3 regions of the Pseudomonas cichorii genome follow, and region 1 is predicted to be linked to each of the others. Evidence: riboswitches for the same ligand, from Rfam matches in the RefSeq annotation. Region 1 holds a riboswitch; each other region holds the start of a gene.

What was found. Region 1 has a riboswitch for cobalamin ahead of cobW (cobalamin biosynthesis protein CobW). Riboswitches for the same ligand answer to the same signal wherever they lie in the genome.
Region 2: it holds a riboswitch for cobalamin, as region 1 does, so the genes downstream of both, KGD89_RS14040 (TonB-dependent receptor) here and cobW (cobalamin biosynthesis protein CobW) in region 1, are expected to answer to the same signal.
Region 3: it holds a riboswitch for cobalamin, as region 1 does, so the genes downstream of both, KGD89_RS10290 (ABC transporter substrate-binding protein) here and cobW (cobalamin biosynthesis protein CobW) in region 1, are expected to answer to the same signal.

What each region holds. Positions count from the first base shown of each region.
Region 1 is NZ_CP074349.1:2,538,649-2,545,964, reverse strand. Features, by position in the region: gene KGD89_RS11255 (ATP-binding protein) at 1-943, opposite strand, end outside; gene cobN (cobaltochelatase subunit CobN) at 952-4,716, opposite strand; gene cobW (cobalamin biosynthesis protein CobW) at 4,720-5,784, opposite strand; cobalamin riboswitch at 5,893-6,094, opposite strand; cobalamin riboswitch at 6,152-6,366, shown strand; gene KGD89_RS11240 (CbtB domain-containing protein) at 6,462-6,647, shown strand; gene KGD89_RS11235 (CbtA family protein) at 6,659-7,316, shown strand, end outside.
Region 2 is NZ_CP074349.1:3,360,417-3,367,732, reverse strand. Features, by position in the region: gene KGD89_RS14045 (ABC transporter ATP-binding protein) at 1-348, opposite strand, end outside; gene KGD89_RS14040 (TonB-dependent receptor) at 401-2,530, opposite strand; cobalamin riboswitch at 2,639-2,844, opposite strand; gene KGD89_RS14035 (TonB-dependent siderophore receptor) at 2,909-5,314, opposite strand; gene KGD89_RS14030 (FecR family protein) at 5,396-6,334, opposite strand; gene KGD89_RS14025 (sigma-70 family RNA polymerase sigma factor) at 6,331-6,861, opposite strand; gene KGD89_RS14020 (GNAT family N-acetyltransferase) at 7,006-7,316, opposite strand, start outside.
Region 3 is NZ_CP074349.1:2,306,922-2,314,237, reverse strand. Features, by position in the region: gene KGD89_RS10315 (ABC transporter ATP-binding protein) at 1-745, shown strand, start outside; gene KGD89_RS10310 (ABC transporter ATP-binding protein) at 756-1,520, shown strand; gene KGD89_RS10305 (oligogalacturonate-specific porin KdgM family protein) at 1,654-2,376, shown strand; gene KGD89_RS10300 (FadR/GntR family transcriptional regulator) at 2,443-3,168, opposite strand; gene KGD89_RS10295 (FadR/GntR family transcriptional regulator) at 3,279-3,995, shown strand; cobalamin riboswitch at 4,015-4,217, shown strand; gene KGD89_RS10290 (ABC transporter substrate-binding protein) at 4,351-5,364, shown strand; gene KGD89_RS10285 (FecCD family ABC transporter permease) at 5,361-6,383, shown strand; gene KGD89_RS10280 (ABC transporter ATP-binding protein) at 6,380-7,171, shown strand; gene KGD89_RS10275 (LysR family transcriptional regulator) at 7,165-7,316, opposite strand, start outside.

The sequences.
Region 1 (7,316 bases):
CCCCCCAGTTGCCCTGCCCGTTCTGAGGCTGAGGTTCCTGAGGTGTGCCCTGGCTGGGCGCTGGCGGTTCTGGATTCTGTGCCGAGGGCGCAGGATCGCGACGCCGATGACGCAAGGCAAACTCGGCCACCGCGTCGATATCCTGCTCTTCGATCTCACTGGCACCACGCCATGCAGCATGGGCTCGCGCAGCACGCAGCCAGACCAGATCAGCGCGCATGCCATCGACACCTGCCGCAAAACAGCGCTCCGTCACAAGCCCCAGCGAACGATCATCAAGCTCGATGGCAGACAACAGCGCACGGGCCTGCTCGCAACGTTGCTGCAAAGCCTGCTGCTGACCTTGCCACGCCAGACAAAAAGCCTGGGGGTCGGCATCGAAATCCAGACGACGGCGGATGATCTGGCTGCGCTCGGTCGGCAACGTCTGCCCACTCAGGGCCACATTCAAACCGAAACGGTCCAGCAGTTGCGGACGCAACTCGCCCTCTTCAGGATTCATGGTGCCGATCAGCACGAAGCGCGCCGCATGACGGTGGGAAATGCCATCGCGCTCCACCAGATTGGTGCCACTGGCAGCAACATCCAGCAGCAGATCTACCAGATGATCGGCCAGCAGGTTGACCTCATCCACATACAGCACGCCACCGTCTGCCTTGGCCAGTACGCCGGGGGAAAACTGCGCACGACCTTCGGACAGCGCCGCATCCAGATCCAGGGTGCCGACCAGCCGCTCTTCGGTAGCGCCCAACGGCAAGGTGACAAACTGACCGCTGGCCAGCAAGTCCGCCAGCCCACGGGCCAGGGTCGACTTGGCCATGCCACGCGGCCCTTCGATCAGTACACCGCCGATTTTCGGGTCGATGGCCGTCAGGCACAGCGCCAGCTTCAAGTCCTCGGCGCCGACCACTGCTGCCAGGGGAAAATGCGGGGTATCGGTCATGCTTGTCATCAGCTCTCTTCTATGTCCAGCAACAGGTCTTCCAGCGCTTCACGATAGTCACCCGGCTCCTGCCAGAGGCCGCGCTGCTGGGCTTCGAGCATACGCTCGGTCATGTCGCGCAGGGCATCGGGGTTGTGCTCGCGGATGAAGTCGCGGGTCGACGGATCAAGCAGGTAGGCATCGGCCAGCAGTGCATATTGGTGGTCGTCGATCAGTTCAGTGGTGGCATCGAACGCAAACAGAAAGTCCACGGTCGCAGCCATTTCGAACGCACCTTTATAGCCATGACGCTTGACGCCTTCGATCCACTTCGGATTGGCCGCACGACTGCGGACCACCCGGTTCAGTTCTTCCTTGAGGGTGCGAATCCTGGGTAGATCCGGCTGGCTGTTGTCGCCATGGTAACTGGCGGTTTTCTGGCCGCTCAGGCTTTCGGCGGCCGCCAGCATGCCACCCTGAAACTGGTAGTAATCGTTGGAATCCAGCAGGTCATGCTCGCGGTTATCCTGATTCTGCAACACCGCCTGAACCTGCGTCAGCCGATGCGCGAACTGCTGGCGAGCCGGCGTGCCTTCATCAGCCGCGCCGTAGGCATAGCCGCCCCAGTTCAGATAGACCTCGGCCAGATCGTCGCGGCTCTGCCACAGACGTCCGTCGATGGCACCCTGCACACCCGCGCCATAGGCGCCGGGCTTGGCGCCGAAAATGCGCCAACCCGCCTGACGCGCCGCTTCGTCTTCGCTCAGCCCGGACTCCTGAAAGCTGCGGCGCTCTTCACGGACACGGGCCGCCAGCGGATTCTGATCGTCCGGCTCATCCAGAGCAGCAACGGCCTGCACAGCGGCATCAAACAGGCGGATCAGGTTGGCAAAGGCATCACGGAAGAACCCGGATACTCGCAAGGTCACATCCACACGAGGCCGGTCCAGCAGGCTCAGGGGCAGAATCTCGAAATCATCGACCCGCTGGCTACCCGTCGCCCAGACCGGACGCACGCCCATCAGGGCCATGGCCTGGGCAATATCGTCGCCACCGGTGCGCATGGTGGCCGTGCCCCAGACCGACAGGCCGAGCTGGCGCAAGTGGTCGCCATGATCCTGAAGATGGCGCTCCAGCAACAGGTTGGCCGATTGAAAACCGATTCGCCAGGCCGTGGTAGTCGGCAGGTTGCGCACATCCACGGTAAAGAAGTTGCGGCCCGTGGGCAGCACGTCCAGCCGCCCGCGACTCGGCGCACCGCTCGGGCCGGCTGGCACGAATCGGCCACTCAGGGCATCCAGCAGACCGCGCATCTCTTCGGGACCGCAGGCATCCAGACGCGGGGCGACCACATTGCGAAGGCTTTCGAGAACCAGTGTCAGTTCAGGATGATCCGGCAGATCGTCAATCGCCTCTTCGTTCACGATGCGTTCGATCAGAATCGCGGCATACAGCTCAAGCCGCTCCCGGGTATCGCCCGTGGTGCGCCATGGGTCGTCACTCACTACCAGCAAGACGGACGGACGCGGACCGTTCCAGGGCTCGGCCAGCTCGCAATCCAGCGGGTCGAAATCCAGCGCCAGAGCCTTGGCCAGCACCCGCAGCACACTCGACTGCGCACCACGGCCATCGCCACGGGGAATGCGCAGCAGTGCCAGCAGCGTGTCGATACGCAGACGGCCTTGGGGGGATTGACCGAAAACATGCAGGCCATCGCGGATCTGCGACTCCTTCAAGTCACACAGATAGGTGTCCAGACGCGGCAGCCAGATTGCGGCGTCGGCGTCGCTGTCGATGGCGTCGTCCAGCGCCAGTTCACGGTCAATACGGGTTTCACGCACCAGCTTGAGAATGTCCCGTTGCAGTTCCTGCGCCCGGCGCGGGTCGAGCAGTTGCGCCTCGTAGTATTCGTCAGCCAGCCGCTCAAGATTGCGCAGCGGGCCGTAGGTTTCGGCACGGGTCAGGGGCGGCATCAGGTGGTCGATGATGACCGCCTGGGTACGGCGCTTGGCCTGGGCACCCTCGCCTGGATCGTTGACGATAAACGGGTAGATATTCGGCATCGCGCCCAGCACTGCATCAGGCCAGCAGTCTTGAGACAGACCGACGCCCTTGCCCGGCAGCCACTCCAGGTTGCCATGCTTGCCCACATGCAGCACCGCATGAGCGCCATACGCCTTGCGCAGCCAGAAGTAGAACGCGAGATAACCGTGAGGCGGCACCAGATCGGGGTCGTGATAGACCGCACTGGGGTCCACCTGATAACCACGGGCAGGCTGAATGCCGACAAAGGTCAGGCTAAAGCGGATACCGGCAATCATCATCCGCCCGCTGCGGAACATCGGGTCGTTCTGTGGCGCGCCCCAGCGTGCATTTACCGCATCGCGACTGGCCTGGGGCAAGTCATCGAAGGCATCAAGGTACTCGTCCAGCGCCATGCTTTGCTGGCAAGGACGCAGGTCGATGCTGTCCAGATCGTTGGTGACGCCACCCAGCAATTGCTGAATCAGCGCGGTGCCGCTTTCGGGCAACGGTGCCAGCGGATAGCCCTCGTCCTGCATGGCGCGCAGTATATTCAGCGCCGCTGCAGGTGTGTCGAGCCCTACCCCGTTGCCGATCCGGCCATCGCGGGTCGGGTAGTTGGCCAGGATCAGCGCTACCCGCTTGCTGGCATTGGGCAGTAGCGCCAGTTCGATCCAGCGTCGTGCCAGTTGCGCGACGAAGTCCATGCGCTCGGGATGGGCGCGATAGCACACCACGTCCGACTGGCTGCGCTCGCTGCGCCAAGCCAGATCCTTGAAGCTGATGGGCCGGCTGATGATCCGCCCGTCCAGTTCCGGCAAGGCAATGTGCATCGCCAGATCCCGCGCCCCAAGACCTTGCTCGCTGGCCTGCCAGGCGGGCTGGTTGTCCTGAGCGCAGATGGCCTGGATCACGGGCACATTGCGGCGAAACGGTCGCAGATGCGGCGCTTCCGGGCTGGACTGGGCAAAGCCCGTGGTATTGAGGATCAGCCCGGCTTCGACTTCATCCAGCCAGTCCTCGACCATGGTCAGGCAACCCGGCTCCTTGAGACTGGCCAGCGCAATCGGCAAGGGATTGAGCCCTTGAGCCTGCAAGCGCTCGCAGAACACATCGATGAAACCGGTATTGGCCGCCTGCAAGTGGGAGCGGTAGAACAGCAGCGCAACCACCGGATGCCCCGGTATCCAGTCTGCCTGCCAGTCCGGCAGCGTGGCCGTCGCTTTGCGCGGATGATAGATGGCCGTGCGTGGCAGTGGCTGAGGCTCGGCCCATGGGTAATCGCGCTCAAGCCAGCTGCTGGCCATGCAACGATAAAGATCCAGCGCATTCTGCAAGCCGCCCTGGCGCAAGAACTGCCATAGCCGGTCACGCTCCTCGGCAGGCACAGTGCTCAGATCGCTCAGCTCTGGATCGGGACGATCATCCCCCGGCACCAGAATCACCTGCACACCACGAGCTGCCAGCTCCATCAAGCGCTCGACACCGTAGCGCCAGTAGCCAATGCCGCCATGCAGGGAAATCAGAATGACCCTGGCGTGGCGCAACACCTCATCGACGTACAAGTCCACCGAGGCGTGATTCTGCACCTGCATCGGATTGGCCAGACGCAGGCTCGGGTAGTCGTCGGGCAGTTGCTGAGCGGCTTCGGCCAGTAACGCCAGGCTCGAATCGCCGCTGCAGAGAATCACCAGCTCGGCCGGCGTCTGTCCCAGGTCGGCAATGCTGTCGTCGGGTACGAAACCGCCCGGCTGGGTTCTCAGTAAATGCATGGATCAGCCAGCAATCGCAGCATTGAGTTGCGCTTCCAGCGCCACGGCATCCAGCTCCTGGCCGATCAGCACCAGATTGGTGATGCGCTCCTCATCGGCACGCCAGGCGCGGTCGAAATGCTTGTCGAAGCGTGTGCCCACGCCCTGGATCAGCAGGCGCATCGGCTTGCCTGGAATCGCGGCGAAACCTTTGACCCGCAGAATGCCGTGCTTGACCACCAGTTGCGTCAGGGCATCGAGCAGCACGCTTTCGTCGGCCTGTGGCAGTTTGATGGAAATCGAATCGAAAGCATCGTGATCGTGGTCGTCATGATCTTCATCGTCGTGATGGTCATGGTGAGTCTTGCGACCATCGATGTGCAGTTCCGACTCGGCACCGATGCCCAGCAACACGTTGATTGGCAGACGGCCACTGCTGGCTTCGATGACCTTGACCGCTGGCGGCAGTTCTTCGGCGACTTCGGCACGTACCGCCGCCAGGCCTTCGGCGTCGATCATGTCGGCCTTGTTGAGGATCACCAGATCAGCGCTGGCCAGCTGGTCAGCGAACAGTTCATGTAGCGGGGATTCGTGGTCAAGGTTCGGGTCGAGCTTGCGCTGGGCGTCCACTTGATCCGGGAAAGCCGCGAAAGTACCTGCTGCAACGGCCGGGCTGTCGACCACTGTTATGACCGCATCGACGGTGCAGGCGTTGCGGATTTCCGGCCACTGGAAAGCCTGGACCAGCGGTTTTGGCAACGCCAGACCCGAGGTTTCGATAAGGATGTGGTCCAGGTCGGCGCGACGCGACACCAGTTCGCGCATCACCGGGAAGAACTCTTCCTGCACCGTGCAGCACAGGCAACCGTTGGCCAGCTCATACACCCGGCCAACAGCTTCCTCTTCGCTGCAACCGATGGTGCATTGCTTGAGGATTTCGCCGTCGATGCCCAGCTCGCCGAACTCGTTGACGATCACCGCGATACGACGCCCTTCGGCGTTATCGAGCATGTGCCGCAACAAGGTGGTTTTACCCGAGCCCAGGAAGCCGGTAACGATGGTGACGGGAAGTTTGGCCAGTGTTTTCATCGGATGCCCTTTGGCAATACGGCGGGCAAGCAGGACGAGATCCGTGCACTGCGCACGGATCGATTCGCCACCGGATCACCCCGCCCGGTTGTAGTGAGAATTCGTGGGCCTGTGGCCCGGTTCGAGGCAGGTCTCCTGGCTTACGGCGGCGTGTCGGCAGGACAGGCATTCATCGCGCCTTCCCGCTCGCGCAGTGGCCATGCAATGAAATCACCGTTTACAGTTGCGGGGGCAGCTGCGGCTTGAACCGCATTCCCGTCTTAGCCCGACCTTTTGCACAAGGTCGAGAACCTCAAGTGCGCAAGGCTACGCAGAGGTCGAAGGCAGGTCAATCGTTCAGATTGACGTTCACGGGCCGCCATGCTCTCCTACACAACTTGTTACGGGTGCCCCTCACGGGGTGAAACGGGAAACCGGTGCGCTCATTTGTCCATGAGTCAGTCCGGTGCTGCCCCCGCAACGGTAAGCGAGAGAGGATCAGAACCACTGTGCCACGGCATGGGAAGGTGATCCTGAAGGCGTCGAGGCTGAATATCGACACCCCTCGCGAGCCCGGAGACCGGCCCGATACTGACTCAATGACACACCCGCGGTGGGCGGGCGCAGTTGAAGCCTTCTGACCTCCGTCAGCAGGTTCCTGTGCGCATGCCCGCCTGTCGAAACCAGAGGGAAGCGCCATGTCCACCATCAGCAGCAGCCAGTCGAGCACCACCACGTCCACCCAGGCCCAACGCCTGACCGCCGCCATCAGCGCTGCGATTCTGGGCGCCTGCCTGGTGTACTTCGCCGGTTTCTCGCACATTGCCGCCGTTCACAACGCGGCCCACGACACCCGCCACAGCGCCGCCTTCCCTTGCCATTGAGACCTGACGCCATGTTCAAGCGAATCATTCAGACGGCAGGTTTCAGCGGTCTGCTGGCGGCATTGCTGCTGACCCTGCTGCAAAGCTTTTGGGTTTCGCCCCTGATTCTTCAGGCCGAAACCTTTGAAAAGGCACCCGCCGAACACGTGCATGAACATGACCACGCCGATGCTTCCGCCGCAGGGCACAGCCACGACGAAGAAGCCTGGGAGCCGGAAGACGGCTGGCAGCGTATTCTCTCCACGACCGGCGGCAATCTGGTGGTCGCGGTAGGTTTTGCCTTGATGCTGGTGGCGCTCTACACGCTACGCGCACCGGGTCGCACCTCTCAGGGCGCATTGTGGGGGCTGGCCGGTTTTGCGGTCTTCGTCCTGGCGCCGACACTGGGCCTGCCACCGGAATTGCCGGGGACAGCGGCTGCCGACCTGAACCTGCGCCAGTACTGGTGGATCGGGACTGCGGCCTCAACGGCGGCGGGTCTGGCCTTGATCGCTTTCGGCCAGAACTGGCTGCTCAAGGTGCTGGGCGCGGCTATTTTGGTTGTGCCGCATCTGATTGGCGCGCCACAGCCATTGACTCATGAGAGCCTGGCTCCCGAAGCTCTGGAATCGCAGTTCATCCTGGCTTCGTTGCTGACCAACGCATTGTTCTGGGTCGCTCTGGGCCTGA
Region 2 (7,316 bases), 820 kb from region 1:
TTCGCCGTCGAACCAGCCCTGATGAGGTGTACGCCCCATGGCCACGACATCCTGCACGGTCAGGCCGAACTCCTGAGGAAATTCTTGCATCATCACGGCCATGCGCTGAGCGCTCCAGCGGGGTGTCTGTTGCCAGATATCCTGCCCGTCGAGGTGCAGCGAGCCGCTGTCCGGTTCGTTGAAACGGTAGGCGCAGCGCAACAGACTGGTCTTGCCACTGCCATTGGGGCCGATCAGCCCGACGAATTCGCCTTGCCCGATGTGCAGGTCGATGCCTTCAAGCTGCCAGTGTTGGCCCTGGCCCTGTGGCGCAGTCCAGTTCAGGCGGTTGATATTCAGGGTGGACATGCTCGATTTCCGGGTTGGCTGGCGACAGGTTGTATGCTTGCCGCCAACTGGATCAGAAGCTGTAATCAGCCGTGACGAAGAAGGAGCGAGGTTCGCCCATCAGCCACTGCTGCCCGTTGTTGTACTGCGACGCGGCGTAGCGGCGGTCGAGCAGGTTGTTCAGTTGCAGGCCCAGACGCACATCGCGCTGCACCTGCCAGCCCAGATTGGCGTCCAGCACCGTGTAGCCTGGCACTGAGGTGGTATTGGCGGTGTTGGCATAACGCTCGTCTACATAGCGCAGGCCCATGCCGGCATCCAGCGTTTCGTTCAGCGCCTTGTTCAGCCACAGATTGGCGGTGCGGCGCGGGACGTCGGTGGGGCGATTGCCGGCGCGGGACACGACCTGCCCAGAAACCGTCTCATCGAAATCATCGTACTCGGCACGTACCACCGAGGCGTTGGCCGACACGTGCCAGTCATTGGCAAGGGCCAGTTCCAGAGAAGCTTCCAGGCCGTCAGATGACTGTTGGCCGACCTGTTGGGTCAGGCGGGTCACCGGGTCGATGGCCAGGAGTTTTTTCTTGACGATGTGATAGGCCGCCAGGGTCCATTCGCCACGTCCATCCCAGAACTGCTGCTTGAGGCCGAACTCGGTCTGTTTCGCTTCGGTCAGGTCCATCTGCTGCTGGGTCGGGTTCATGCTGATAAGGTTGCTGACGCCGTCTTCACTGGTGGAGTACTGGCCATACAGGGACAGTTGATTGGTCACAGCGAACACCAGCCCGGCGCGCCAGTTGCCGCCGGTGAGGCTCCGGTCGCTACGGCTGTCGGCACGCTGGTCATAGCGGTCGATGTGGTTCTGGTCGCGGCGCACGCCGGTCACCAGCGACCAGCGCTCGGACAGTTGCAGGCGGTTTTCGGCGAACACGGCAAAAGTGCGCGTGGTGCTTTCGGCCAGTGGCCGGAATGCCGACTGGCTCTGGAAGTCGCCGGATGCCGGGCTCCATGGATCGATGAAGTCGCCGCCGACATCGTTGTAAGGCGAGTTGTTGCTGACGTCGAAGCGGATTCTGTTGTACTCGGCTCCAATCACCGTGCGGCTGTCCAGGCCGAACAGCGAATGGTTGAACGTGAAACTCTGGCGGTCGCCGATCTGCTCCTGGTCGTGCTTGATCTCCAGGTAGTCGCCACGCAACAACTGACCCTGAGCGCTGCTCCAGCTATAGACTTCGGCGTTGCGCCAGTGGCGGCGGCTCTTGATGTAGTAGAGCTGGTTGCTGGCGCTGACGTTATCGTTGATGGCCCAGTCGGTGTTCAGGCGGGTCCATTCATCGTTGTAGCGTTGCACGGCATTGCGCAGGTTGTAGTTTTTGTCGCGCAGGCTGTCGCGGTATCGGCCATCGATCAGCGGTGTGCCGAAGTAGTTCATCGGCTCGCTGTCGCCACGTTCGTGGGCGAGGGTGAAGCTCAGGTCGTCGGTGGCTTGCCAGCGCAGGGCTGCGCTCATGGCCAGGCTGCGGGAATTGCCGTTATCGACCCAGCCATTGCTTTCCTGCTGGTTCAGGGTAAGGCGATAGCTCAGGGTATCGCTCAGCGAGCCGCCGCTGTCGAGGCCCAGTTGCTGGCGGTCATTGGAGCCGTAGCCCAGGCGCAGGCGATTGCGGATTTCGCCCTCGAAAGGCTTTTTCGGTACCACGTTGATAACGGCTCCGGTTGCGCCTTCGCCATAAAGCACCGAAGCCGGGCCACGGATCACGTCGATACGCTCGACCATGAACGGATCGACCGGGAAGGTCTGAGTGCCGGCGCCGGTGTACAGGCGCGAGCCGTCGAACAGGGTCATGACCGAGGAATGCCCGGTGAAGCCGCGAGCGGATAGCGCTGTATTGCCATCACCGGGCGTTGCGATGCTGGTGATGCCCGGCGAGCGGCTGACTGCATCTTGAACGGTCAGGTTATTGCGGCTTTCGAGGGGCTGGCTGTCGAGGCTACTGGTGCTGGCGGGTGTTTCCAGCGCCGTAAGGTTCAGGCGCGAACCGCTGGGTGTCGGGGTTGCCAGATCGGTTACTGGCGTATCGGCGCTGCCAGTGATTGCGACCGAGGGCAGTGCCAGGGTTTGTGAGTCAGCGGCCAATGCATGGGACGAAAGCGCCAGACAGGGAAGCAGGCTCAGGGATTGAAGCAGAAAAGAACGGGACATGCGATTCCAGCCAATCAGGAATGAATGAATCCCGGAGGGAACAACGCATAGGGAATCGCAGGCGCAAAAAGCCCGCGAAGACCGGCCTGCGCCCGCCCACCGCGGGTTTGCCAAACAAGGTTGCAGGCCGGTCTCCGGGCTTGCGAGGGTCATGAAACATTCACCTTCCCATGCCTTGGCACAGTGGTATTTTGAATGCTTCGCTCGCTTACCGTTGCGGGGGCAGCGCCGGACTGATCACAGAGAGTGACGCACCGGCTTCCCGTTTAATCCCATGCACGGCGGCATGGGACACCTGAAACTGGCGCGCATCAAATCATTGAAGCTGGAAAGCGTCAATGGCTGATGTTGGTCGAGCGTTAGGGGTTTCGCGAAGACTTACCACCGATAACTGACCGCCCCCACCACACTACGGGTATCGCCATAGCGGCATGAGTTGGCGCAGTACAGGTATTTCTCGTTGGTGAGGTTCTGTGCCTTGGCGCTGACTTGCCAGTTGTCGTCCAGGTCATAGCTGATTCGTGCATCGAACAAGGCGTAGGCCGGGATCTTGCGATCCGTGACGCTGGGCGTGGTGTGGGTGGTGCCGACATAGCGCACGCCGCTGCCCACTGACAGGCCCTTCAGGCCCGCCGAGGCGAAACGGTAATCCAGCCACAGCGAGGCATTGTGATAAGGCGTGCCTTCGATGCGCGACCCTTCGAGCACTTCATCGTTGTCCTCGATGATATGGGCGTCGGTATAGGCATAGGCGGCGTTCATGGCCAGTTGTGGCGTCAGTTGAGCCTTGGCTTCCACTTCAAAACCGGTGCTGCGTTCCTTGCCGGTCTGCTCGTCGAAGTCCGAGCCTGCAATGGAGGTGATGACGTTGCTCTGGGTCAACTGATAGACCGCCGCGCTGATCATCATCTCGCGACCTGGAGGCTGGTAGCGGATACCGATTTCATATTGCTCGCCTTCGGTGGGCAGGAAGGCATCGCCATTGGCATCGGTGCCGGAAGAGGGCAGGAAGGACTGGCTATAGCTGATATAAGGCGCCAGACCGTTTTCGGCCAGATAGACCAGCCCGATGCGCCCAGTGGCCTTGCTGTCGTCGGTGCTGCTGCGCGAGTCGTTGCGGTAGTTGCGGGTGCTGTTGTCAGCCCAGTCCTGGCGCATGCCGATCATCAGAAGCCAGCGGTCATCGAGTTTCAGCTGTTCCTGCAGGTAAATGCCGAGTTGATGGCTGTGCAGGTCGGAGCCACTGTCGATGTTACGGTTCACGGCAGGCAGGTTGCCATAGACCGGGTTGGCAAGGTCCAGCGCCGGTGCGCTGCCGCTGAAGCGGTGGCTGTCGTAGGTCTTGCGGTAGTAGTCCAGGCCGCCCAGCAGGGTATGTTTCCAGCGCCCGTTTTCCAGATCCAGTTGCAGGCTGGTGTCAGAGGTCCAGCCGGTGGCAATGTCTTCGCGTGAGTTGTAAGTGCGCGACAGGCTCGACAGATTCGCGCCGCTGATCCGGCTGTTGTTCAGGGTGATGTAGTCATAGTCGGTGCGGGACTCGAAGTAGCGGGCCGCGTGACGCAATTGCAGGTTGTCGTTCAGGCGCTGCTCGAACAGATAGCCGAAGGTCTGCAAGGTGCCATCGTAATCGTCGAAATCCGGCTCGCCCGCAAACAGGTCATAGGGCACTTTGTAGCCCGGCGTTGAGCTAAAGGTGGTGATGTCATAGCGCATGGGCGGCGTCAGGCTGGTCTGTGTGCGCTGATGACTGGCGAGCAGGGTCAGGCGGCTGTCGTCGTTGATCTGCCAGGTCAGCGCGGGGGCGATGTAGTGCTTGTCATCGTCGATGGCGTCGTACTGGGTGCCGCTGTCGCGCACCAGGGCAGTCAGCCGATAGCTGAAACGGCCTTCGTCATCGATGCGGCCACTGTGATCGGTGGAGAGTTGCTGTCGATCATGATTGCCGTATTCCAGATTGATTTCATGCAACGGGTCGAGCGTGGGACGCTTGCTGATGGCGTTGATCAGCCCGCCGGGCGCCAGTTGGCCATACAGTACGGAGGATGCGCCCTTGAGCACTTCCACACGTTCCAGCCCGTAAGGTTCCTGACCCCCTTCAAACTGGGTGCTCTGCATTTTCATGCCGTCGCGCATTACGCCGCCTGTGCGTGGGCCGATATCGAAACCGCGCATGCGGTAGTCGTCGGCCACGCGGCTGTAGCCGTTCGGCTGGCTGATCACACTGGTGTTGTAGTTGAGGGCGTCGGCAAGGCTGTCGTGTTTGCGCGACTGCATTTCTTCACGGGTAATCACCGACACCGACTGGGGAATCTCCAGCAGGGAGGTGTCGGTCTTGCTCACGGTTGCACTGCGTTGTGCGACCCAGCTGTGAGCCGGTCCCCAGGCGTCTTGTTCATGGCTGGCCGCACTCACCGTGATATCCGAGAGTTCCATGGCCGAAGTCTCGGGGCGCCGCTCAATGCTCAAGGTGCCGCTGGGGGTGATGCTCAATTGCAGGGGCAAACCTCGCAGCACCTCGCTCACCGCCTGCTCGACGCTGTAGCGACCGCGTAATGGCGCGGCTGTCAGGCCGCGAGTCAGCGTTGCGTTAAACGCAATGTTGCGCCCGCTCTGGCGAGCGATGCTGGTCAGGGTTGCATCCAGAGGGCCGGCTGGCAGATCCAGGTCCATGAGTTGCTGGCGGGCGTTTGCGGGCTGGGCGGGATCATCGGCCACGCTGTCCAGCGTGGTGAACGCCAGGGCAAATGCCAGCGGTGTCAGGGTCAAGCGCAGTGGTCGGTGCATGGCAGCATTTCCCGTTTGGGTAGTCGATGCCAGCTATGTGACGCGAGCGGCCTGGAAATTAAGGGGGTATGAAAAATATTTTCAGCGCAGGCTGATGTGCGTCCACCAGCCGAAGCGTTTCTCGACTTTTACCGGCAGCACTTCCTGCAGCGAACGCAAGGTCTGGCCACTGTCATCCAGGGTGAAGACGCCGGTGACCCGCAGCGCGGCGGCATCCTGATCGATGCGCAATAGACCGGGGTGATAGTCGCGCAGGGCTTCGATGACATCGGCCAGCGGCTGGTCGTGAACTTCGAGCAAGCCCTCTTTCCAGGCATTTTCGCTCGACAGGCGCGTATCCAGAGGCTGAATGCGTCCGTCCTGCAGCCGTGCGCCCTGGCCTGGACCCAGGGTTTGAGTCGCACCGCTGGCAACCGTGAGTTGCACGCGAGATTCCTGCACCCAGACATGCGTACCCTGTTCATGCAGGCTGACGGTGAAGCGTGTGCCCAGTGCCCTGGCTTCGCCGAAGGCTGTGCGAATGACCAAAGGCCGTTGCGGGTCTGAAGCGACCTGAATGCTGAGGGCGCCCTCATGCAGAATGAGGGTGCGCTGTCGGTCGTCGAAGGCCAGGTCGACGCGGCTTCGGGCATTGAGTAGAAGCTGGCTGCCATCCTCCAGAGAGAAGGGGCGCCGCTCGGCCAGTCCGGTGTAGAGATCGCCACGATTCCATGGCAGCAGCCCGTTGCGTTGCAGCCACCAGCCGCCGACACCCATTCCGGCCAGCCCCAATGCTCCGCGCAGCCATTGACGACGGTTTTGCCCGGACGTACTCAACACTTGGCGTGACAAGGGCGGCAGCCCGGCGAAGGTCTGCCCGATACGCTGCTCAAGTTGCGCCCAGGCATCGCGATTGTCCTGGCTGCTCTGCAGCCATTGCTGAAAGTGTTGGCGTTGAGTCGTGCTGATGCTGCCGGAGCGTTGCAGGGCCAGCCATTCAATGGCTTCGGCGACAGAGGGCGATAGCCGCTGGGTGCTCATCGTTGCTCCAGGGCCAGATAGCAAAGGCCCAATGCCTTGACGACGTATTGATGAACCCGTGGCGCGGAAATGCCCAGCGCGCGACCGATTTCGGAGTAGGTCATGCCATCGAGCTGGCTATACAGAAAGGCGCTGCGGCCCATGGGCGACAGGCCATCCAGTATCTGGTCGATCGTGCTCAGGGCTTCCAGCGCCTGTACCTGTTCTTCGGCGGAAGGCTCGTAGCCCTGAGGCTGTTGCGCCAGTACTTCCAGGTAAGCCCGCTCCAGATCTCGGCGCCGCCACGAAGCAAAAATCAGTCGCTTGGCAATGGTCGTCAGCAACGCCCTTGGTTCACGAATGGCGTGAGGCTCGGGCAGGGCGACCACTTGGGCGAAGGTTTCGGCCGCCATGTCTGCTGCATCGTGATGACAACCCAGACGTGCACGTAATCGCTCCTGCAACCAGCCATGATGGTCGCCGAACAACTGTTGCAGAACACGGTTACGCACGCTCAGAGGGCGGGCATCGGGGGAGGTCGGGATCATGTTACGAAGGCTAATGAAAATTATTATCAAATGATGCCGATTCGCCGCATTGATTGCAACAAGCCGCCATGGCCCGGACATGAGCCTGTATTCCATTGAAAAGCCCGACATTGCGTCGGGCCTGGTTCAAGCGTGATGACGGGGTTATTCGTCACCCTTGGCAAAACTCAGCAGCGCGTCGCCTTCCATGCGATACCGCACCCACTCGTCCTGAGGTGCCGCACCCAAAGCCTTGTAGAACTTGATGGCCGGCTCATTCCAGTCCAGCACGCTCCACTCGAAGCGGCCGCACCCATTGGCGACGGCTTCACGGGCGATATGACGCAACAAGGCGCGTCCGGCACCGATGCTGCGGTTTTCCGGCGAGACGTACAGGTCTTCCAGATAAATACCGTTGCGGCCCAGCCAGGTGGAGTAACTGTAGAAATAGACGGCGAAACCGACGGGCTTGTCGT
Region 3 (7,316 bases), 230 kb from region 1:
GGGTCGGGAAAAACTGGCCATCGTCGGCGAGTCCGGCTCCGGAAAATCCACGGTGGGGCGCAGCCTGTTGCGTCTGCACCCGTCGAGCGCCCGCATCACCGCCAAGACCCTGCGCTTCGGTGATATCGACCTGCTCAGTTGCAGCGAGAAACAGATCCAGGGCATTCGTGGCCGGCGCATGTCGATGATCATGCAAGACCCTAAATACTCGCTGAACCCGGTGATCAAGGTCGGCGAACAGATTGCCGAGGCCTATCTGGCCCATCACAAGGTTTCAGCACAGGAGGCCCGCGAGCGCACGCTGGACATGCTGGCCAAGGTGCATATCCGCGACCCGGCACGGGTTTACGATCTCTACCCCCACGAGGTTTCCGGCGGCATGGGGCAGCGGATCATGATTGCCATGATGGTGATCACCGATCCGCAGGTAATCATCGCCGACGAACCCACCTCGGCACTGGATGTCTCGGTCCGCCGCCAGGTGCTCAACGTGCTGGAAGAACTGGTCAGCGAACGTGACCTGGGGCTGATTTTCATCAGCCATGACCTGAATCTGGTGCGGCACTTCTGCGACCGGGTGCTGGTGATGTACGCCGGACGGGTGGTGGAATCCCTGGACGCCAGCGAACTGGACCACGCCCGCCACCCGTACACCCAGGGCCTGCTCGCCGCCCTGCCCAGCCTGGATCGTCCGCGCGCCAGCCTGCCGGTCCTGCAACGCGATCCCCTTTGGCTCACCCACTGAGAATGATCCCATGGCAATGATCAGAGTCGATTCACTGAACCTGAGTTTTGGTACTGGTCCAGGACTGAATCAGGTGCTGCGTGACGTTAACCTGCATGTCGCAGAGGGCCAGTCGTTCGGGCTGGTTGGCGAGTCGGGTTCGGGCAAGACTACGGTCCTGCGCTGCCTGGCCGGGCAATACCAGCACTGGACCGGCAGCCTGAGCGTGGCCGGCCGGGCGGTAAGCCGTCATCTGGACGCCAGTCATTACCGGACCGTGCAGATGGTCTTTCAGGACCCCTATGCTTCGCTGCACCCGCGCCACACCATCGATGCAGCGCTCAAGGAGCCCCTGAGCATCCATCGCATCGGCGAGCGCGACAAAAGAGTCTGCGAAGTGCTGTCACGGGTTGGTCTCAATGAAAGCTTCCGCTTTCGCTATCCGCATCAACTGTCCGGTGGTCAGCGCCAGCGTGTCGCCATCGCCCGGGCATTGATCCTGGAACCCCGCGTCCTGCTGCTGGATGAACCCACCTCGGCGCTGGACGTTTCCGTTCAGGCCGAAATCCTCAATCTGCTGGCCGACCTGCGACAGCAACAAGGCCTCACCTACCTGATGGTGACGCACGACCTGGGCGTCGTGGCGCACCTGTGCGACCGGGTTGCCGTGATGCAGCAAGGCCAGGTGCTGGAAACCCTCGACAGCAGCCAGTTGGTCAACAATCAGGCGCAGCACGAGTACTCCCGATTATTGATCCAGGCCAGCCGCGACATGGACGTGCGCCTCACCGGCTGAGCGGTCGTCGCCTGACGGCCTGAAAAACCGAACCCCGCTGACAGCGTGACCCCAGGCCATGACGGCTACGGGATTCGGCTGCCTGCGATTTGCTCCAACACACCCAGAACTTCAATCAAACAAGAATAAAAAAATGAAAAAATCAATCGCTCTGCTCTCCCTGTCCGCCCTGTTGCCATCTGCCTGGAGCTATGCCGACAGCGGCTATATCAACTATCGACATCAATACGCGGAAAGCACCCGCATGCACTCCGACCGGGTCAAGTTCGGCACACGCCTGGACAGTGGCTGGGGGTTTGAAGGTGAGCTGAAGTACAAGACTGCGGGTGACCGTCAGGATGTGGCCTTCGACAATACCGTCGGCAACGGCCATGAGCTGACGATCAGCTATCAGCACAAACTCAACGACAGATGGACTGTAACGCCTTCCCTGGCACTGGAAAGCATCGAGAAGTCCACGTCTTACAAGACGGGCATCAAGGTCGGTTACAAGGTGAACGATGCGCTGAGCATTTCAGGCCGTTACCGCTATGACTCGATCAAGCTCGACCGTGACAAGATCAACGAATCCATGCCCGACAACGCGATGGATAACCAGTCGATCAACCGCTATGACATCTGGATCAACTACTCGACCAAGGGGCCATGGACTTACGAGTACCAGCTCACCTATTTCGATGCGGACTATATCCGCTACGACAACGGCACCAGCGATTACGAACAGAATGCGGCATTCAAATATCGCTGGAGCAAACAATGGGTGCCGTTCTTCGAGATCGGCGATATCAAGGTCGATTCCGAGGATGACAAACGCCAGTTGAGATTACGGGTCGGGATTCAATACAACTTTATGTGATTGCTTCATCATCCTTTCGCGACTGAAGTCGCTCCTCGCAGGAGCGACTTCAGTCGCGAACAAGCCCTACTCGCTATGAGTACGCCGCAACCGGATGCGGCTGCCGTTGAGGTGCAGGTACATGGCCGAACGGGCCGCATCCACATTACCTTCGGCAATCGCGTTGTAGATCTGTCGATGTTCGGCATTGATCCCGGCCAGATAAGCACTGCGATCACTTTGCCCGGTGTAGGCGGAATTCATGCGGGTACGCGGAATCAGCTTGGTGCCCAGGTGTTTCATGATGTCGATCAGGTACGCATTGCCCGAAGCCTTGGCGATCTTGAGGTGGAACTGGAAGTCGGCATTGATCGTGGTCCCGGATTTTTCCGGCCCTTCGAGCAGCGCATCAAAGGCCCGCTTGAGTTCCAGCAAGGTTTCAGGGCTGCGACGTTGCGCAGCCAGCCCCGCCGCTTCGACCTCCAGGCTGATGCGAAACTCCAGCAGATTCAGCACATCGGACAAGGTCGCAATGGTCGCCGGCCCAACCGAAAAACCTTCAGGTGGCGGCATATCCAGCACAAAGGTGCCGACCCCATGGCGCGTCTCCACAAGCCCGGCGGCCTGCATCCGCGAGAGTGCATCGCGAACCACTGTGCGGCTGACGCCCTCGGCCTCCATGATATGGATTTCAGAAGGCAGCTTCTCGCCACGCTGGAGCACACCATCGCGCATCCGCTGGGCAAAGCGGTCGACCAGTGTTTCGGCAAGACGACGATGGTTTTTCTGCGAAGAAAGGACGTTGTCCGACATTGCAGCCTCAATTCGATCGAATGCCACAGTATAGGCTGCGATACCGACACAAAACACACCATGACTGCGGTTATACTCAGCAACCCGACACGGACCCGATCAGCCCGCCTATGGAACACCCGTCATCCCCTACAGGACGCCGCTCCAGCCTGACCCAGCAACTGGTCGCCGAGTTCTCGCGCAAGATCCGCGAGGGCGAGATCAAAAGTGGTGAAAAGCTGCCGACCGAGCAGGTCATCATCCGGGAAACGGGTGTCAGCCGTACGGTGGTTCGCGAGGCGATGTCGCGCCTGCAGGCCGAAGGGCTGGTGGAAACCCGCCATGGCATCGGGACCTTTGTGGTCGATGCTTCGCGTCCACGGGATTTCCAGATCCCGGAAACCCTGTCCGGCAGCCCTCCCGATGCAGCGGCCATCATCGAACTGCGCCTGAGCCTTGAACCGGAATCCGCCGCTCTCGCCGCACAACGGCGCACGCCGGAGCAACTGGAAGCCATACGCAAGGCGCTAGACGAGTTGCATCGCTGCGACCGGAACGAAACCGATACGACCCAGGCCGATTTCGAGTTTCACCGCAGTATCGTGCAATGCACCGCCAACAGCTTCTTTACCGATGTCATGACCCAACTGGGCAACAGCATTCTGCCCAGGGCACGGATCGGTTTCGGCAATGTGCCGACGACTCGGCTCATGGATGACCCGCACATCCAGCAGCGCGAACAGGAGCAGATCTACTCGGCTATCGCCCATCAGGATCGCGATGCGGCCAGGGCGGCGATGCGCCTGCACCTGATCAACTGCCTGCAACGCCTTCGCGCAAAGGATTAGCCACTAAAAGGCTTATCGTTTACCATCGCGCCCCGTCGGTTTCCGAGAGGAACTAACAGGGAATTCGAGGGCCTCGCACCTGCGCAGCTCAAACGAAACTGCCCCCGCAACTGTAGGCATCGAGCCAACTCCATCATGGCCACTGGGTAGTTCATTCCCGGGAAGGCTGGAGTCAGGTGATGAAATGCCAGTCAGGAGACCTGCCGACCTGCAACTTCACTGACCGGCGGGGTGTCCGGGAAGGACATCCGCGCGCCGGTTCATGGCTGCCTTGCCCTGCCTTCGGCGCAGTGCCGGGGATGTGTTTCCTGTCTGTACATTGCGCCCTGCACGTACGAAACGGAGATCGCATTACATGTCACTGCCCCGCCTTGCCGCCCTCATCGCCGGTCTGAGCCTGTCCACCCTGAGCCTTGCCGCTCCCACTCAATACCCGCTCACTGTCGAAAACTGTGGCATGAAGCTGACGTTCGAGCATGCGCCGCGCAAGGCAGTGACCATCGGCCAGTCCGGGACCGAAATGCTTCACGAACTGGGGCTGGGCGACACGCTGGTAGGCACTTCGCTGTGGTTCAACGATGTGCTGCCGCGCTTCAAGGCGCAGAACGACAAGGTCGAACGTCTGGCGGACAACGACCCGAGTTTCGAGGCCGTCATCGGCAAGCGCCCGGAACTGGTGGCCGTCCAGCTTGAATGGATGGTCGGAGCCCAGGGCGTGGTCGGTACCCGCCAGCAGTTTCATGACTTGAAGATCCCGACCTACATCATGCCGTCCGACTGCGAAGGCAAGGACAACCTGGTAGGCGCTGATGGCACACGCCTGGAGCCCTTCCGCATCGACACCATCTACAAGAGCATCGAACAGCTCGCCCAGATATTCGACGTACAGGATCGCGGCCAGCAACTGGTTGCAGAGCTGCGCAGTCGTCTGGCCCATGCAGTCGCCAACGTCAAACAGAACAAGGAGCGGGATGTGTCCGCAGTGTTCTGGTTCTCCAGCGCAGACATCGATATCGACCCTTATGTGGCAGGCCGCAAAGGCATTCCGGACTTCATGCTCAATAACCTGGGCATGCGCAATATCGTCGAGTCCGATGAAGAGTGGCCGACCGTGGGCTGGGAAACCATCGCCAAGGCCAATCCCGACATTCTGGTGATCGCACGTATGGATCGCCGTCGTTTTCCGGCCGACGACTACCGCAGGAAACTCGAATTCCTCAAGTCCGACCCGGTGACCCGCAATATGGACGCGGTCAAGCATGACCGTATCGTGATCATCGATGCCGATGCCATGCAGGCCAGCATCCGGCTGTTTACTGGCATCGAAGAACTGGCCGAAGCCGCCAATCGCTACAACGCCGCTCAATGAAGCTGGCCACTGCGCTCGGCCACATACTATGGGTGACAGCAGTTCTGCTGCTGGCCATCGTGGCGGGCGCTGCCATCGGTGAAACCAGCATCAGCCTGCCGGTGGTCTTCCAGGTGCTGGCGAACAAACTGTGGGCGGCCGGGTACGTGCTCGACCCCATCGATGAGGGGATTGTCTGGAACTATCGCCTGACCCGCTCCATCGTGGCAGCGGCCTGTGGCGCGGGGCTGGCGATTTCCGGTGTGGTGCTGCAATCGTTGCTGCGTAATCCGCTGGCCGATCCATACCTGCTGGGCATCTCCGCCGGCGCCTCGACGGGCGCTGTGCTGGTGGCGATTCTGGGCCTGGGCGCCGGAGCCATTTCCATGTCGGCGGGAGCCTTCGCCGGAGCGGTGGCGGCCTTCTCGCTGGTCGCCCTGCTCGCACGCTCTTCCCACGGCCCGACAGCAGCCGGGCATATCATTCTGGCCGGGATCGCCGGGTCGCAGCTGTTCAATGCCCTGACCTCGTTTCTCATCACCAAATCCGCCAGCGCCGAGCAGGCACGGGGCATCATGTTCTGGCTGCTGGGCAATCTCAGTGGCGTGCGCTGGCATTCGGTATGGCTGGCAGTGCCAGTGGTCGTGGTGGGTTTGCTGGTCTGCCTGTGGCATCGGCGCGCCCTGGATGCCTTCACCTTCGGCAGTGATTCGGCGGCATCCCTCGGCATCCCGGTACGACGCGTGCAAATCGTGCTGATCGCTTCTGCAGCGCTGGTCACGGCAGTGATGGTATCCATTGTCGGCTCCATCGGCTTTGTCGGGCTGGTGATTCCCCATGCCGTGCGCATGGTCGCCGGAGTCCGCCATGCCCGGCTGGTGCCGCTCAGCGCCTTGTGCGGCGCGCTGTTCCTGATTGCCGCCGACATCCTGTCCCGCACCCTGATCAAGGGCCAGGTCTTGCCGATTGGCGTCATCACCGCACTGATCGGCGCACCGGTCTTTGCGCTGATTCTCATTCGAGGGAAAACCACACGATGAACGCCTTTTCGCCCATCGTCGACACCCCGGCACTCAGTTGCTTGGGTCTTGGTTATTCGCTCAAGGACAAGACCCTGCTCAAGGACGTGAATCTGAGCATTGCGCCGGGTGAAACCCTTGGCATTGTCGGTCCCAACGGTTCGGGGAAGTCGACACTGCTCAAGCTGCTGTCAGGCCTTCAATCGCCGTCCAGCGGTCAGGTGCAGCTCAATGGGCAGGCACTGGCCAGCATGAAGCGCCGCGATATCGCCCAACTGTTGGCGGTGGTCGAACAACAGGCCGAAACCAGCGACGCAATCACCGTACTGGACGCCGTCGAACTGGGCCGTACCCCCTGGCTGTCTGCCCTGGAACCCTGGAGCGACCGCGACGACGCCATAGTCCGCCAGGCCTTGCAGGATGTCGGGATGCTGCACCTGATCAAGCGCGCCTGGCATACCCTGTCCGGCGGCGAACGCCAGCGTACCCATATTGCCCGGGCACTGGCGCAACGCCCGCAGATCCTGTTACTGGACGAGCCGACCAACCATCTGGATATCCAGCATCAACTGTCGATTCTGGGGCTGATCAAGTCGTTGCCTGTCACCACCGTCATTGCTCTGCACGACCTCAATCAGGCGCTGGAATGTGACCGTGTGGCGGTGATGGAAAACGGCCAGATGGTCGCACTCGGCAAACCTGTGGATGTGCTGACACCTGAGCGCCTGCATAGCACTTTCGGCGTCAGGGCCCACTGGCTGACCGATCCGTTCGATGGTGCACGGATACTGCGTCTGCGGTCTTACTGAGGCCATTGCTCCAGCAACATCGCTACGAACTTTTCGGCAGCAGGCGACAGTGACGCGCCGCGCCGGGAAACCAGCCCCAGGGTTCGATCCACCACCGGATCTACCAGCGGAACGCTGACCAGCGTCGGATGCCCTTCGGCCGGCA